3 regions of the Arthrobacter sp. TMP15 genome follow, and region 2 is predicted to be linked to each of the others. Evidence: predicted binding sites of a transcription regulator. Region 2 holds the regulator's gene; each other region holds the start of a gene.

Region 1 (5,970 bases), 1.7 Mb from region 2:
GCGGAAATGAAGTTCACTGTGGTGTCATACTGGTCAAAATAGTGTTCCATCCCCACAATCTCGGCACGGACGGCGTCTTCGGATGCTCCCTCTGCCAACACTACAAAACATTCGCGGGTGTGCTTCTGACGCGTTGTGAGCTCCGGCCGCGAGCCGCTGCGTACTTCCTCAATAGCCGCTTCCGATGGCAGGGTGTACTGCACTCCGCCAGCCACCCCCGAAACGCGACGGATAGCGTCCGAGTGCCCCTGGCTCAGCCCGCGGCCCCAGAAAGTGTAAGTTTCGCCGTCGGGCAACAAGGCCTCACCGTACACACGGTTAATGGAAAACATGCCCGGATCCCAGCCCGCAGAGATCAAGGCAGTCTTGGAGTTGGCCAGCGCTGGGGTATCCACGGAAGCGAAGTACTCTGGGATTCGCGCGTGCGTATCAAAACTGTCCACAGTATTAAACAACGCAGCCAATACCGGGCCCTGCTCGGGTAGGTCTGACTTGGATCCTCCGCACAGGATCAGCACGTCGATGTCATTTGCGTGACTGGCCAAATCATCCATGGAGTACACGGCTGCCCCAGCATTCAGCGGTAACAGATCGGCCGGATTGCGGCGGGTGTAGATACCAGCCAGGTTCATATCCGTGTTTTTGGCGATCGCAGCCTCAACGCCACGACCCAAGTTTCCGTAACCAGCAATTCCAATACGAATTGGCGCGCTCATCTAATCTCCATTCATCGATTGGGCTGCCCTCTTTGGCGGCCGCGTCATTAGAAATAACCGTACAGGCTGCAGCGTAGCCAGGCCTAGGCGGACTGCTCTCCTATGAACGTTCGCGTCGCCTACGTGCGTGGCCCGCCTTGTCTCCCCCGGCGTCGTTCTCCATGCGGAGATCGCGTCACGGTTCAGCGGTAAAATGATGGTGGGTGTTTTCCCGGCCCCGCCATCTACCTACATCTGCAATAAAAGGAACACACCCATGAGCTTGATCCGTTTGAACGATGTTAGCGTCCGCTTTGACAAGGTTCAGGTGCTTCGCGAGACGTTTTTCAAGTTGGAAGCAGGGGATCGGGTGGGTTTGATCGGGCGTAATGGCTCGGGAAAGTCCACGCTGCTCAAGCTCGTCATGGATCAGGTGGAGCCGGACACCGGCACAGTCAGCATTGAGCTGGGTACAAAGATCGGTTACTTTTCCCAGTTTTCCGAGCTCAATGGAAAGTCAACCATTCTAGAGGTGCTAGAAGACGTGTTTGCGCACGTCCTTGAAATTGAGGCTGAGCTTGCGGAGATCGATGCTGCGCTTGCGCTCAATCAGGCCGAGGTGGAAATGGACCGGCTGATCCACCGGCAGTCCGAGCTTTTTGCTGATATGGACCGGCTAGATGGCTGGGATTATCAGCGTTCCATCGACAAGGTGCTGACTACACTTGGCTTCAATGAAGCGCACCGGGTGTGCCCCATTGACGATCTTTCGGGCGGTTGGCGCAACCGTGCGGCCTTGGCCAAGATTCTGTTGGAGGCCCCCGAGGTACTACTGCTCGACGAGCCCACAAACTACCTAGATGTGGCGGGAGTTGAATGGCTGGAAGCCTGGTTTAAGAACTTCAAGGGTGCGGCGATCATCGTCTCCCATGATAGGAAATTCCTTGACTCAGTGGTCACCCGCATCATCGAACTGGAGAATTACCACTTGCATGAGTACCCCGGCAATTTTGCCCAGTACGTGGTAGCCAAGCAATTCCGGCTTAAGAGCCTTGAGAGCCAGTTTATGCATGAATCCGAGCTGCTCGCCTTCGAAGCCGAGGGGATTTCTGATCGGCGTGAGGCCGCTAAGGGTGCCACAAAGGGGCTCGATTCCAAGCTTTCAAAGATCAAGAAATCGCGTGCGCCGCGGCCAGTGGATAAGATCATTACCGAAATTTACGGTGGTCTGCACGTCAAGGATGTGCTGTGCCGGGTGGAGTCACTGACGAAGTCTTACGGGGAGCGCACCCTGTTTAGCGACCTTAGTTTTGAGATTCGCAGGGGAAACAGGATCGTGGTGCTGGGCTCCAACGGTTCGGGCAAGTCAACGCTGTTGCGGGCTTTGACGGGGGAGGAGCCTGCCGATTCCGGTTACGTCACTTGGGCGAAGGGCGGCGGGCTGGTCTCCTACAACCAGGTTCTTGACGAGCTTGACCCGGAGGACACCGTTACCCATGCGGTCAACGCCATGCCCGACAGCCTTGCCCTGACCGCTACTAAAAAATCCGTCAACAGGTTTCTGGCCATGTTCCAGTTCTCCGAGGCTGATTTGAAGCAGCGCATCGGGAATCTCTCAGGTGGCCAGCGTGCCCGCGTCGCCATGGCCCAATGTCTGCTTTCTGGCGCGTCCGTACTGGTCCTTGATGAGCCCACCAACCACCTGGACATGTCCAGCACTCAGGTCATGGAGCGAGCGTTGCTGCATTTTCCCGGGGCGGTTTTGGTTGTGAGCCACGACAGGTTCTTCACTGACAAGATCGCCAATCGCCGCCTAGTGTTCAACGCGGAGGCGCCGGGTGGGATTGCAGTTCATGGGGCCTAGCGTCGGATCTGCTGGAGGAGTTGGTGCTGTTGGTTGGCGGACGACGGCGGTTCTTGCGTTGTGGGGGTGGGTGCGGGTCGGGTTTCGGCTCGGGTTTCGGCTTGTGTAGCTGAGGCGTGGTGGGGTCTGAGTAGATATTGCTTAGAATGTTTCTTCTAGGAACTATAGCGTTTCGGTCACGACGGGCGTAGACTTGTGGTATGAGTATTCCGGTGATGGCCCCCGGGGAACGGGGCGAGGAAGCCACACAGGATGTGGCCGCACTCCTTGGTGCGATAGCCGCTCTTCCCTCTATTGAACCCTTCGGCACTGACAATCCATCCTTGGCAGGATTACCGCCACTGATTGACTTCCCCCCGCCACAACCGGAGCCGCCCTCTCAGTTAGGTGTGGTGCGTGGTGTTCATGATGGTGCTATCGCCGCTCTGGCGGTAGTGAAGCGTTTAGAAGACGCTACCGCGGCGTGTAAAGCGGCCCTGTTGGGACGATTAATGGGTGCGGTAGAAGTAGAACGAGTTTTAGTTGATCTAGACCGGAACCAATCATCGCTAGCGCAAAGTAGTGCCGTGTTGGAAGCAGCTTTGGTCTTAGGGATCCCTGAACGAACAGCTGCCGCACTCACGCATCACTGCGTGGAGGTTCTAAAACACCCAGTCACGTTCAAGGCTTTACAAGCAGGGGTTTTATCCTGGCGGCACGCATGCACGATCGCTGATGAGATCACCACTGTCAAAGAGAGCAGTAGCATCAGTGCCCCTGAAGTCGCCGCTTTCCAGACCCGATTGCTGGTGCTAGCACCCGGGGCTACCGCATCAATGTTTGCCTCCAAAGCCCGCCGAGCCCGTGAGTCAACATTCCCAGATACCCTCACCACCGCCACCAAGGAAGCCTTCACACGGCGTAAAATGTTCTGCGAAGAAGGCCGCGACGGGATGTCCTGGCTAAGCCTGCATCTACCCACCCTGGCCGCAGCAGGAATCATGACGCACTGCACCCGCACAGCACGAGCCATCAAAAACCACACCAACACCCACCCCACACCACACCCTAACCCCGGCCCCGACCCCAGTTTTGGGAATGGGGCCGACCCCAGCTCCGGTCATGGTTCCGGTTCTGGGAATGGGGTTGGGGGAGATCGTGGGGAATACAGAACTCTGGATCAACTTCGTGTTGACGTTGCTGCACTACTACTGATGGGCCAAGAACTACCCGCCAATAACTACACCAAGACCGGCAGTAACAACACCAGCAAGACCAGCACCAGCAGCAACGTTCCTGACTGGGGTCACCGCGGTGGCAGTGCTGGTGCTTCCGGGCACTGTACTAGCGAGAGTAGTTCCGGGGGATCTAGCTCGGGCTTTGGGGTGAGGTTGGTTGATCCGGAGCCTATCTGGACACACACAGATCCTGACCCCAACACCCACGTAACCACAGACCCTGACCCCAAAGACCGTGATGCCACAGGTGGTGACGTGCGTGAATCCTGCCCTGGACGTGAGGCTGACTCCCTGCATAATCCAGGTAACCCGATTCAGGGGTACCTCCCTGTTCAAGAGCGCCCCGCGGCTGAGAAGGGGGCTGGGAAGGGATTAGGTGGTGAGGGCAGTGCGGTGGATGATGCGCACCCTACCCTTGCCCAGGACGTCGCTGGCGATACTGGAGTAGATGCTGGCGATAGCGGAGCAGATACTGGAGTAGATGTTGGGGTGGATGTTCTGGTGGTGGGGGAGTTAGTGGGGGATGGTTCAGGTTTCGTCAATGGGGTCATTGACGGGATCGTGGAAGATCAGCAACAAGAATACTTAGACCAGCTTCACGCACTGGCTCAGGGGAAAGTCATTACGGATCCGCCGCTACCAAAGGCATTGATTCTCCTGAAGGTTCCTTTCCTAGGCTTGTTAGGGATAACTGATGAGCCCGCGGAGCTTGTGGGTATCGGCACCGGTCCGATACCAGAAGAAATCGCAAGGAAACTCATGGCAGCCTCACACACGTTCCTGCGCGTGCTCACCGATCCGATCAGTGGGGAAGCATTAGCGTTGAACCCGGACCGGTACACACTTAGTAACGCTGAAAAAGCTGTGCTGCAAGCCCTGACTGGGGGTTGTTACATCCCTAATTGTCCTTATCCAGTAATGGACACTGAGCTGGATCACCTGAACGCGTGGGAACACGGGGGGACCACGGCCATGACTAATCTTCGTCCTGCCTGCGCACGTCACCACCGCCTCAAGCACTTCAAGGACGATAAAGACCGCCACGGTAACTACCGCCGCTATCAAGAACCACACCGGCAAAACATTCGTCTTCGTGGCTGGACCCCTCAACCCACCCCCGACGGACGCATCGGCTGGATCACCCCATCAGGGAACTACCAAAAACCCCAACATCAAGAACCCCAACGCACCCAATACCCCACCTGGCTCAAAAAACACATCAACCACACCCTCAACCCACCAAAAGAAAACACCACCAAACACCACAAAAAACGCCACAATCCATAGTTGCCCCAGTTACAGCAGGGTTACGCCCCGTGGAGTGGTGTATTTTCCCGTTGCTAAGCATCGAATTTCTGATGTGAAGAGCCATCGTGCGATGGTCAGTGAGTATTGATCAAAGAACTCACAAAGGACACAAACACACGATGGCTCTAGACCAGTCTGCCTTGTTCAACCTGCTTGGCCAACCTAAAACTTCCCGATGTCTCCGAACAGATCCGTACCGCGACCGAAAATGCTGTATCAGCAGCTCATCGAGGCTGAGGCGACAGCGTTCATCGGTGCTGCCCCGTTCGAACGCCCGGAGGCCCTCACCACCCAGCGCAACGAGTCCCGGCCCAGGACGTTGACAACCGGCGCCGGGGACTTGAACCTGAAGATCCCCAAGCTGCGCAACGGCTCGTTCCTTCCTGCATTGCTGGAGCGCCGGCGCCGCGTGGATCAGGCATTTCGTCGTGGTGATGGAGGCCTACCTGCACAAGGTCTCCACGTGCAGGTCTATGATCTGGTCAAGGCGCTCGGGGCTGATCCACGGATTTCCAAGTCCGAGGTGTCCCGGATCTGTGCGGACTTTGACCATGAGGACGGTGCTTTCAGGGACCGGGATCTCCCCGCCATGGATTACCCGTACGTGTTCCTTGATGCCACCTACTGCAAGGCCACGGTTGGGCACCGGGTCGTGCCCCAAGCGGTCGTGGTCGCTTTCGGCGTCGCGGCTGACGGGGGTAGGGAAGTGCTCAGCTTCGATGTCGGCGACTCCGAGAACGATGGGTTCTGGACCCCGTACCTGCTGTCGTTCAAGGCTCGCGGGCTGGACGGGGTGAAGCTGGCGATCTCTGACGCCCATAGCGGCGTGAAGAAGGCCGTCGGCGCGGTGTTCCAAGGTGCGGGCTGGCAGCGGTGCCGGGTGCAT
Region 2 (5,970 bases):
AGCACACCGGCGTTTCGGTTGAAGCCCTTCATGCCAGCGCAACGGCTTTGGACATGGTTTTTGCAGGCGCAGCTGAAGGGCTCCTGCCCAACGGGCTCAATGATGAGCAAAGCCAAGTGATTGAGCAAGTGCGTGATGCCGTACGAGCGGCGTTGTCGGATTCAAAGCCTGAAGGTAATTCGGCAGCGGACGGTGGACGCTCCATTGCCCGGTCACGTTTGAACTTGATCTTTGACCTGTGTGAACGCCTGCTTTCGGCCAATGAGGCTCGAGAAGTGGTGTGGACCTCCCGACCTGGCACGTTCGTACCCGGAAAGGGCTACCAAAAAGCGGACGCAGGCGAGCCAGCAGTCATCAATATTGCACCGTTGAGCGTTGCCATGAAGCTACGTGAGGGCCTATTCGCAGATAGAACAGTGGTGCTGACCTCCGCCACCCTGGCGATAGGTGAATCATTTCAGGCCACCGCTGGAGGTCTGGGGCTTCTGGGTCCCAGCGCCCCCAGCTGGACTGGTGCAGACGTTGGCTCTCCGTTTGACTACCAGAAACAAGGCATGTTGTATGTTGCAGCTCACCTGCAAAAACCAGGATTTGGAATGTCTGGCGAACAGCTTGATGAACTGGAGGCCCTCATCACTGCTGCAGGCGGCGGAACACTTGCACTATTCTCCTCGCGACGCGCGGCAGAAGATGCGGCTGAGAAGTTACGAAAGAAGCTCAAAGTAAAGATCCTTTGCCAGGGTGATTCCTCGATGTCAGGACTTATTAGAGAATTTGCCGAGGAATCAGACACCTGCCTTTTCGGGACGATGTCGCTTTGGCAGGGAGTAGATGTTCAGGGTGCCTCCTGCAGACTTGTTGTCATAGACAGGATTCCCTTCCCCCGTCCCGATGATCCACTGGTTACTGCCAGGGCAAGAGCGGTGGCCCAAAGTGGTGGAGACGGCTTTATCGCCATCTCGGCCACTCATGCGGCTGTCCGCTTAGCGCAGGGTGTGGGGCGTTTGATTCGTTCAAGTGAAGACAGGGGTGTTGTGGCAGTCCTGGACTCCCGCCTAGCCAACGCTAGCTATGGAGGATTCTTGCGGGCAGCCCTGCCACCGTTCTGGGCGACAAAGGACAGGGCCGTGGCACTTTCAGCGTTGCAACGGCTCTCAGGGAAGTAGTAAGCAACCGGTAGCCGCCGGGCGCCAGTAATTGGCGAACAACCTCCAGTGAGTGCTAGGCAGCCGTGGCGGGCAGCCACCAACAAAAACCCACAAGGCGGGGCCGGGCATTGTGTCCGGCGCATATTCCTTGGCTACACTCTTTCGGCCCCACTCTTTCGGCACCGGTCTTTCGGCACCGGAACTGATGGTGGCTTTATCAAGGCCACCATCGGCTCAGGTTAGGAGATTCAGGCGCCAAGGCCTGCAGGCGCGTGGTTATGAGGACCGTTTCCCCTTGAGGCTCACTATCCGTTCGCTCACTGTCTGTCGGAGCGCTGTTCATTGGTGCGCTGTTTATTGGAGGGCTCTTTGTTGGTGCGTTCTCTAGTTGGTGAGCCCTGGCTTTGCCGAGTCTCGAAGCGCCTGGCTCGAGACCGTGCGGCACTAGAGACTGTGCGGCGCTAGAGACTGCGAAGGACAGAAACCACTTTGCCCATAATGGTCGCGTGATCTCCCAGGATGGGTTCGTAGCGGGTGTTCTGGGGTAATAACCAGGTATGGCCATCGCGTTGCCGGAATGTCTTCACGGTGGCCTCATCCTCCAGTAGCGCAGCCACAATGTCCCCATTGTTGGCTGTTTTTTGCTGGCGTATAACAACCCAATCGCCGTCACAGATGGCGGCGTCGATCATGGAATCACCCTGGACTCTGAGCATGAAGAGTTCCCCGCTGCCCACGATCTGCCGAGGCAGAGGCATGATGTCATCCACGGATTGATCGGCCAGGATGGGTCCACCAGCTGCGATGCGTCCCACAAGTGGCACAAATGCCGTGTCAGAGGAACTGCTGAGTTCGGAAAAGTTCAGCCCGTTTGAACTGCGTAACTTGGACGGAGAGCTAACCCCCTCGATTTCTACCTCCCCAATGTCCAGTACCAGCGGTATGAGGACTTCCATTGCGCGTGGGCGCTTGGGGTCGCGACGTAAATAGCCGTGGCGTTCAAGCTGGGTCAACTGGTGTGTGACGCTGGACAGGCTCGCCAGCCCCACGGAGTCGCCGATCTCACGCATGGAGGGTGGGTAGCCCTTGTCTGCTATGGAGCGCTGTATGCACTCCAGGATCTTCTTCTGCCGGACTGTCAGTCCCTTCATACCGGCGCGACTAGGTGCCTGAGGGATGCGGTGCGGAGGTTCTGGAAGCGCCATGGTTCCGGGGTCCTTTCGTGGCTGCCCTGAACAATGTCAGTGCCTGCTGGTGGACTGCATGTAGCGGCCAATCCTTGTCTAACAAGTTTAAGCCACAAACCAAGCAATTTCAAACATTTGTTCTAGCAGCCCTTGGCAAGTGTCGTCTATAGATGCTAAAACTGTACTAGTAGCTAATTAGAACATACGTTCTATCGAAGATTTAGAGCATGGAAATTTGATCCGATGGATGTTGGTGGCCAGGGATCTTGATCCACGGCGAAAGGACCAGAAATCATGAATGCAATGGTTATCACCGCAACAACAAGCAGTAACAAGTACACAAGCTTCTTCCCCGTGGGCGGTTTTGTCCCCAGCCGGCTCAAGGGGCGAGCGAGCAGCGCTCCACAGGTAAGAGACGTGCAGAGCGGAGACGTGCAGAGCGGAGCCTTGCAGGGCGGAGTCGTGAAGGACGGGCTCGTGCAGAGTCAAGGCGCGCAGATGCGAGTGCAGTTGACTCGTCGTGGCAGGTTTGTACTCTTTGGTATCCCAGCTATAGCAGTCGCTGCGGTGATGGTTTTTGTATCCTTGGCCATCATCCTTGGCTCGATAGCGACTCCGGCACAGGCCTCCGCCAAGTATCCAGCCGTTGACATGGCTGATTACGCCGTGTCCGTGACAGTTCTGCAGGGAGATAGCCTGTGGAGTATCGCCCGCGCATCGAATCCAAACGGCGACGTCCGTGATGTAGTTCGAGAGATCGTAGCCCTGAACGAGTTAGGCAGCGCAGTTCTGCAGGCCGGACAGCACCTGTACGTACCAATTTCCAGATAAGAAGCAATTCACAGCACTTGTGGCTCCACAGCAGGACCAAGGCTCGAGTCTTGGAGTCTTGGAGGCCTGGCTGCTTAGCAGGTGCGGCCGCCTCGGCAACCGTTCGAGTGACGTCGCTGATTTCATTCGTTCATTGTTCGAATAAGGCTGCGGGTTGCATTCGTACGTTGCTTGACTAGCCTCCCGTTTGCAGGAGGGCGCTTGCGGGAGGCAATCTGAATGCGAGAGCCTGGATGAGGATAGCTGAGCCTGGATGAGGACAGATGCCAGCATGAGGCTGATATAGCGTCCGCATGGCGTCACCGTTTCGAACTTTCCAGCTCTCAGCAAATAAGCTTGGTCCATGGATCAGTTTGAACGCCTAAGCCAACTGCCGCTCCGTGACGATCTGCGTGGACAGCATCCCTATGGTGCACCCCAGCTTGATGTACCAATACTTTTGAATGTCAATGAGAATACTTTCGGTGTTCCTGCGGACGCCAGAGAAGCCATTCTTAGTGCGGTGGCAAGCGAGCTGGAAGGCCTTAATCGCTACCCTGACAGAGAATTCACTACTTTGCGTCAAGAACTGGCAGCATACCTAGGCCATGGGCTGGTCGAAGAGAACTTGTGGGCGGCCAATGGATCCAACGAAGTGCTGCAGCAGGTGCTGCAGGCTTTTGGTGGTCCTGGCCGCAGTGTTATGGGATTTCCTCCGACGTACTCGATGTACCCACTTTTGGCCAGCGGAACCGGCACAGCCTATTTGGCTGGGAACCGAGCCACTGACTATGCTTTGAGCGCGGAATCAGCTGCCGCACAGGTGCGCCACCATGGCCCCAACATAGTTTTCTTGTGCTCACCCAATAACCCAACGGGTACCGCCTTGGGCTTAGATGTTGTCAAAGCCGTTTATGACGCGGGCGAGGCAACGCAAACCATGGTCGTCGTCGATGAGGCCTATGCAGAGTTTGCACATGACGGGACGCCCAGCGCCCTCAGCCTCTTGCCTGGTCGTCCACGCCTACTGGTTTCGCGCACTATGAGCAAGGCATTCGCATTAGCCGGTGCCCGGTTGGGTTACATGGCCGCAGCTGCGGAAGTCACTGACGCACTGCGTTTAGTCCGGCTGCCCTACCACCTCTCGGCCATCACGCAGGCTACAGCGGTTGCCGCCCTACGGAATGCAACGTCATTGCTGGCCAACGTGGAGCGGATCAAGATCCAGCGGGATCGGATCGTTGAAGGACTAACACTGTTGGGACTCTCCCCAGCACCGTCGGATTCAAACTTTGTCTTCTTTGGCGGACTTGAAAAACCTCATGAGGTTTGGGAAGCCCTCCTGGCTCAGGGTGTTTTGATACGTGACGTTGGGATCCCCGGACACCTCCGCGTTACAGCGGGCACGGAAGCCGAGACAACTGCGTTCCTTGACGGGCTCCGCGGCATTCTTGCCGACTAATACGGGGCAATTTCACGCCGCCGTAAGTGTGGAACGGCACTGGTTGGGCTTTCCCACGTCTTGTCTTCTAAACTGGTATGAATCACTGAGGATCGTTCGAGCCCCATGCTGCCTGCAAACAGCGGGGGAACGAGCGCACAAATCAAAGGACTGCTGCAATGACTGAGACCACGCCCAGCCAGGGACGTACGGCCCGTTTGGAGCGAGCCACGAGTGAGTCCAGCGTCATGGTTGAGATCAACCTGGACGGTACAGGGGTGTCAACCATCGACACGTCCGTCCCGTTTTATGACCACATGCTGACGGCGCTTTCGAAGCACTCGCTGATCGACATGAACATCAAGGCTACGGGCGATACTCACATCGATGCGCACCACACGGTCGAAGATGTTGCCATCTCCTTGGGTGAAGTCTTGAAAGAAGCACTGGGCAACAAGGCAGGGATTCGCCGCTTTGGCGAGGCAACTGTGCCGTTGGATGAAGCGCTTGCCAACGCCGTTGTTGACCTTTCGGGGCGCCCCTACCTGGTCCACGGAGGGGAACCGGCCGGGCAGGAATATCACTTGATTGGTGGTCACTTCACAGGTTCCCTGACCCGTCACGTCTTTGAAGCCATTACCTTGCACGCGCAAATATGCCTGCACATGACTCTCATCGCAGGGAGGGATCCCCACCACATCGTCGAAGCGCAGTTCAAGGCCTTCGCCCGCGCGTTGCGTGCAGCTGTTGAACCTGATCCCCGGGTGACAGGGATTCCATCCACGAAGGGTCTTTTGTGAGCTCTGGAACAACAGGCATAGCAGCTGCGCACCAGCCAACAGTAACGGTTCTGGACTACGGTTCCGGCAATGTGCGCTCAGCAGTAAGGGCTCTAGAACGTGCAGGCGCTACTGTGACGCTCAGTGCCAAGCCTGATGATGTGCTTAACGCAGACGGACTTCTGGTGCCAGGCGTAGGCGCTTTTGGGTCAGTCATGACCGAGCTGAAAAACGTTGATGCGTTGAGAATGATTGGCCGTCGAGTTGCTGGAGGCCGTGCTGTTCTGGGTGTTTGCGTAGGTATGCAGGTCCTTTTTGACGCCGGTGTTGAACACGGACTTCATGCGGAAGGGATGGGGGAGTGGCCAGGAACGGTTGAGTTACTTCCCGCCGAAGTAGTTCCGCACATGGGCTGGAATACGGTCAAGGCCGCTGAAGGCTCAATGTTGTTTGACGGTGTTGAAAGCGAACGCTTCTACTTTGTGCATTCCTATGGTGTTCAGCAGTGGGACTTCGAGGTTTTGCAACCAAAGATGCGTCCACCGCTGGTGACCTGGTCCGAGCATGGCGCACCATTTATTGCTGCCATTGAAAATGGCCCTTTG
Region 3 (5,970 bases), 1.2 Mb from region 2:
CTAGGTTCATGGAAGAACGCCAGCACAGTTTCAGCTATGACGCATTTACTTTCAGTGACCGGATCAAAAATGGCATAAGCCACTGTGAAACTTGCCCCCTTTATGGCACTGATCCACAACTGCACGCTCGCCGCAACGTTGCGGTAATTCAACTGGGCCAGATATCTAACCCTGTGCTCCACCACTAGTGCCTGCACACCGGCGGCCAGTTCGGAAAAGATGGGCATCTCCACATCAGTTCCAGGGAGCCCGGTTCCCGATGGAGGGCCAAAGGCATGCACCCTGGCCTCCTCGAGGATGCGCAGAACTTCTACGTTGTTGATGTGCCCATAGGCGTCCATGTCTCCCCAGCGCATGGGCACCGCCAGCGTGAGCCGCTGGCCGTCGTCGAACTTTTCCTGCACAACTTTCATTTCAATCCGCCTCTTTCTCCTGGCACATCTTTACTTCGGGCACGATAGCCAGTCATCACGCTGCCGTGCGGCCTCAGTCTGGTTCATGGAAAGGCCATTCACGGCTCAAGATGGCGTAGTGGCGGAGGGTAATCCATTCGCCTTTGCTCCAGTCAGCTTCCACAAATGTGGCCTCCAAGCGCATCCCCAGCCGGGTCATCAGGGATGCTGACTTTTCATTCCTGTCATCGCAAATCCCCTCTACCCGGTGCCATCCAAAGTGGTTGAAGGCAAGGTCCAACGCTGCGGTACATGCAGCGAAGGCCACACCGCGACCTTGGACTGTGGGGCTGAAAACGAAACCGATTTCTCCCCGCCGCCAATTATCGCCATCCCACTTCAGCAGTACCTCTCCCACGATTTCAGGGGAAGATCCCAGCTCAACGGCCAGATCCAACCACTGTCCGGGGGTGGCAAAATCACGTTGGGCAACCATTGCATCAACCGTCAATTCGGTGTCGACCAAGGACTGCGGAGGGTGCGGGAGATATCTTGCCACTTCTGCCAGCGACCTATATGCGTTCACGGCCGGCGCATCCGCCACCGCGATGGGGCGGAGGCGGATGTCTTCCGCCCCGCAGTCTGCTGGCGCCTTGGCAGAGGATTTGGCAGGCGCTTTGGCAGGGACTTGAGCATGGACTTGAGTATGGAACGGATAGATCGGCTGTGCGGGGATGGGGACCTTTGAAGTCTCACAAGACATGTTCAGATCCTAATGGAATTCCCCCGCGTCAGGCCCGAACAGCATCTGCCAATAGATATATTGCGCTCCCCACCCGCGTCCTGCTAGGTGTTCGAGCCGGCTGAACCGTTGGTCAGAGGCCGGTTCAGGCGCTGGTTCAGGCCCTAGTTCAGGCCCTAGTTCAGGAGCCGCCTCAGGCGCTATCTCTCGCGGCAAACAGTCAGACTCGTTCGATAACATGGCTTCATGCCTGCCGCTCCAACAACTCGCCGACGCGTGGAACTCATTCTGGTTCCACTCGTTTCCGCTTTTTGTATGGCCTTCATCATCGGCGCAATAGTACTGGACCGCGACAGCGCCCCGTGCCCCTCTCCCACATGGGATAACAACCTCTCACTGTCATTGGGAAACAGCGGCAGCGTCAAGGCTGCAGCAGTCACTGCTTGTCCGGACGCGGATTGTGTCCCGACCTCTCCCACGTTCGCCAAGAGCTCTCTCGGAGACTCGCGCATCCTCACCCAGCAAAGGGACGGATCGTGGCTGCTGGTCTTGGGTGCGCCACCTCCCACAGCTGTTAGTTTCAGGGTCTACGACCAAGACGGCAAGCTCTTGGCTACCCAATCCACGGCACTGAACTGGACACGCGTGTCAGGCAACGAGCGCTGCGGCGGCAGGATGGCGAACATCAACGTGGCATTCGACGTCCCCTAGAGTTGGCTTTCCCCAGGCGGCTCACTAGCGCGCTTCACCCAGTTGCGCGGCCCGTAAAGACTGTGGCGCACATCTTTTAGCTCACACCTTCTGGCTCACCAATTGTGTGGAGCCGGGTTGCGGGCGCTGGGCAGCGCATTGTTTGCCTGCCATTGGTGCACCCATGCTGGAAGCTGGAGACCCTGCGGCGGCAGCCCAAAGACCTCAAGCAGCTGTTCCATGGGGATGGGTCGTCCCTTACCTACAAAGCGCATCCACACGATGGACTGAGCGTAAATCTCGCCAGTTACCACCATTCGTTGCTCAAAATAGAAGCCCCGCTCATCGGTGCCGATAATCCGCGTCTCCATGGAGTATTTTTGCCACAGTTGCAGCGACTTTCTAAAAGATATAGTTTCCGCCCCTGATACGGGACTCCAGCCCCGGCGCAGCATTTTCTTCCATGCCCCGCTGCGGACTATCAGATCCATACGGCCCAAATCCATCAGGGAGAAGTACATACCGTTGTTCAGGTGACGCGCTACATCTATGTCGCTTGGCCATACACGCATGGGCACGCTCGAGTTGCCCCACAGTGTCGCGGGAGGTCTGCGCCATGAACAGAAAATATGAAAGAGAGTACGCAATAAGAGGTGCATGACTACATGTTACTTGCTAGTAACATAATGCAGCTTGAGCATGTCTACCTGTTTACAAAGTAAATCAAAACCCCTGTGACCCACGTGCCTGCGGCCATGGCCGCAAAGCCAAATTCTGCCAGTATCCCCAGCCCCATGGCCCTCAAAGCTGCAAGCGATGAAGAGATAGCGGGTCCCACTTCTTTCTTTCGAGCAAATTCCGAGAGAAACAGGCCCAGAACAAAGCCCACCAGTAAGCCCACCACTGGAATTACAAAGAAACCTACAACGCCCAAAACCACGCCGATCAACACAGACCGCCCAGGTATGGAGCGTTCCTTCATGACGCGGCCCGTCAGCACAGCACTCGAGACCATGCCCGCCGCAACAAACAGTAAGCCGATACCGAAAATAACCCACCCCAGCGGAGACCCCAACACCAGCGCCCAAACGAACAGGCTGACGGCGATCAATATGCTGCCAGGAAGCACGGGAATGATAATGCCCGCGGCCCCAACCGCTATTGCCAATCCGCAAATAATTGTCCAAATAATCTGAGCGTCCATCCTGCAATGATCCCATTTATTTTCTGCGGCTTACTGCTTTTGTGAAGGTGGCTCCCCCTGCGCCAAATCCCTTTGCGCGCTTTTCCTGCGGACTTCCAATGCTTGGTGCTGTTGGTTGGGGGACGACGGCGGTTCTTGCGTTGTGGGGGTGGGTACGGCTCGGGTTTCGGCTTGTGTAGCTGAGGCGTGGTGGGGTCTGAGTAGATATTGCTTAGAATGTTTCTTCTAGGAACTATAGCGTTTCGGTCACGACGGGCGTAGACTTGTGGTATGAGTATTCCGGTGATGGCCCCCGGGGAACGGGGCGAGGAAGCCACACAGGATGTGGCCGCACTCCTTGGTGCGATAGCCGCTCTTCCTTCTATTGAACCCTTCGGCACTGACAATCCATCCTTGGCAGGATTACCGCCACTGATTGGCTTTCCCCCGCCACAGCCGGAGCCGCCCTCTCAGTTAGGTGTGGTGCGTGGTGTTCATGATGGTGCTATCGCCGCTTTGGCGGTAGTGAAGCGTTTAGAAGACGCTACCGCGGCGTGTAAAGCGGCCCTGTTGGGACGATTAATGGGTGCGGTAGAAGTAGAACGAGTTTTAGTTGATCTAGACCGGAACCAATCATCACTAGCGCAAAGTAGTGCCGTGTTGGAAGCAGCTTTGGTCTTAGGGATCCCTGAACGAACAGCTGCCGCACTCACGCATCACTGCGTGGAGGTTCTAAAACACCCAGTCACGTTCAAGGCTTTACAAGCAGGGGTTTTATCTTGGCGGCACGCATGCACGATCGCTGATGAGATCACCACTGTCAAAGAGAGCAGTGGCATCAGTGCCCCTGAAGTCGCCGCTTTCCAGACCCGATTGCTGGTGCTAGCACCCGGGGCTACCGCATCAGTGTTTGCCTCCAAAGCCCGCCGGGCCCGTGAGTCAACATTCCCAGATACCCTCACCACCGCCACCAAGGAAGCCTTCACACGGCGTAAAATGTTCTGCGAAGAAGGCCGCGACGGGATGTCCTGGCTAAGCCTGCATCTACCCACCCTGGCCGCAGCAGGAATCATGACGCACTGCACCCGCACAGCACGAGCCATCAAAAACCACACCAACACCCACCCCACACCACACCCTAACCCCGGCCCCGACCCCAGCTCCGGTCATGGTTCCGGTTCTGGGAATGGGGTTGGGGGAGATCGTGGGGAATACAGAACTCTGGATCAACTTCGTGTTGACGTTGCTGCACTACTACTGATGGGCCAAGAACTACCCGCCAACAACTACACCAAGACCGGCAGTAACAACACCAGCAAGACCAGCACCAGCACCAACGCTCCTGAGCGCAACAACGACGATCGGAACAACAACGATCGCAGCAACGCTCCTGACAGCAGTTCCAGGCCCGGCACCAGCAAGACCAGCACCAGCAGCAACGCTCCTGACTGGGGTCACCGCGGTGGCAGTGCTGGTACTTCCGGGCACTGTACTAGCGAGAGTAGTTCCGGGGGATTTAGCTCGGGCTTTGGGGTGAGGTTGGTTGATCCGGAGCCTATCTGGACACACACAGATCCTGACCCCAACACTCACGTAACCACAGACCCTGACCCCAAAGACCGTGATGCCACAGGCGGTGGTGCCATAGGTGGTGGTGCCATAGGTGGTGACGTGCGTGAATCCTGCCTTGGACGTGAGGCTGACTCCCTGCATAATCCAGGTAACCCGATTCAGGGGTACCTCCCTGTTCAAGAGCGCCCCGCGGCTGAGAAGGGGGCTGGGAGGGGATTAGGTGGTGAGGGCAGTGCGGTGGATGATGCGCACCCTGCCCTTGCCCAGGACGTCGCTGGCGATAGTGGTGTAGATGCTGGTGTAGATGTTGGGGTGGATGTTCTGGTGGTGGGGGAGTTAGTGGGGGATGGGTCAGGTTTCGTCAATGGGGTCATTGACGGGATCGTGGAAGATCAGCAACAAGAATACTTAGACCAGCTTCACGCACTGGCTCAGGGGAAAGTCATTACGGATCCGCCGCTACCAAAGGCATTGATTCTCCTGAAGGTTCCTTTCCTGGGCTTGTTAGGGATAACTGATGAGCCCGCGGAGCTTGTGGGTATCGGCACCGGTCCGGTACCAGAAGAAATCGCAAGGAAACTCATGGCAGCCTCACACACGTTCCTGCGCGTGCTCACCGATCCGATCAGTGGGGAAGCGTTAGCGTTGAACCCTGACCGGTACACACTTAGCAACGCTGAAAAAGCTGTGCTGCAAGCCCTGACTGGGGGTTGTTACATCCCTAATTGTCCTTATCCAGTAATGGACACTGAGCTGGATCACCTGAACGCGTGGGAACACGGGGGGACCACGGCCATGACTAATCTTCGCCCTGCCTGCGCACGTCACCACCGCCTCAAGCACTTCAAGGACGATAAAGACCGCCACGGTAACTACCGCCGCTATCAAGAACCACACCGGCAAAACATTCGTCTTCGTGGCTGGACCCCTCAACCCACCCCCGACGGACGCATCGGCTGGATCACCCCATCAGGGAACTACCAAAAACCCCAACATCAAGAACCCCAACGCACCCAATACCCCACCTGGCTCAAAAAACACATCAACCACACCCTCAACCCACCAAAAGAAAACACCACCAAACACCACAAAAAACGCCACAAGTAGCCACGTCGGCGTTAACAATGCACGGGAGTGAAGTACCTGCGGCCTAGACTTTCTGTGTGACCACACTGCAAAAGAACATCCCCCCAGCAGGTGCCCGCTCTGCCTCAGCCTTTCTGCGGCGACCTACAGCTTTTGCCCGCTCGGCCACGCACCCCATCATCCTTTCCAGTTTGGTGGGCATACTCTCTCTCACCGTGTATTCAATATTCTCCTGGCTGCAATGGCGGAGCTTCACCATCCGCTCGTGGGATCTGGGTATCTTCACTCAATTGGCCAAGTCCTAC

The links. Region 2 encodes LexA, which represses DNA repair genes until DNA is damaged. Its sites were predicted from a motif close to TCGAACANNTGTTCGA; they were not measured.
Region 1: AAFM46_RS13380 (DUF222 domain-containing protein) is a predicted target of LexA. The motif match lies at 2,702-2,717, and genes of this name have one in related genera.
Region 3: AAFM46_RS00450 (DUF222 domain-containing protein) is a predicted target of LexA. The motif match lies at 3,241-3,256, and genes of this name have one in related genera.

Annotation. Positions count from the first base shown of each region.
Region 1 covers NZ_CP154262.1:2,983,032-2,989,001, reverse strand. Annotated here, with positions in the region: gene AAFM46_RS13390 (diaminopimelate dehydrogenase) at 1-716, opposite strand, end outside; gene AAFM46_RS13385 (ABC-F family ATP-binding cassette domain-containing protein) at 973-2,559, shown strand; gene AAFM46_RS13380 (DUF222 domain-containing protein) at 2,760-5,063, shown strand; gene AAFM46_RS13375 (IS256 family transposase) at 5,293-5,970, shown strand, end outside.
Region 2 covers NZ_CP154262.1:1,282,069-1,288,038, forward strand. Annotated here, with positions in the region: gene AAFM46_RS05620 (ATP-dependent DNA helicase) at 1-1,166, shown strand, start outside; gene lexA (transcriptional repressor LexA) at 1,610-2,299, opposite strand; gene AAFM46_RS05630 (LysM peptidoglycan-binding domain-containing protein) at 2,630-3,166, shown strand; gene AAFM46_RS05635 (histidinol-phosphate transaminase) at 3,510-4,607, shown strand; gene hisB (imidazoleglycerol-phosphate dehydratase HisB) at 4,766-5,386, shown strand; gene hisH (imidazole glycerol phosphate synthase subunit HisH) at 5,383-5,970, shown strand, end outside.
Region 3 covers NZ_CP154262.1:107,436-113,405, reverse strand. Annotated here, with positions in the region: gene AAFM46_RS00475 (acyl-CoA thioesterase) at 1-413, opposite strand, end outside; gene AAFM46_RS00470 (GNAT family protein) at 487-1,155, opposite strand; gene AAFM46_RS00465 (hypothetical protein) at 1,381-1,845, shown strand; gene AAFM46_RS00460 (thioesterase family protein) at 1,941-2,483, opposite strand; gene AAFM46_RS00455 (DUF456 domain-containing protein) at 2,528-3,028, opposite strand; gene AAFM46_RS00450 (DUF222 domain-containing protein) at 3,299-5,686, shown strand; gene AAFM46_RS00445 (DUF2079 domain-containing protein) at 5,743-5,970, shown strand, end outside.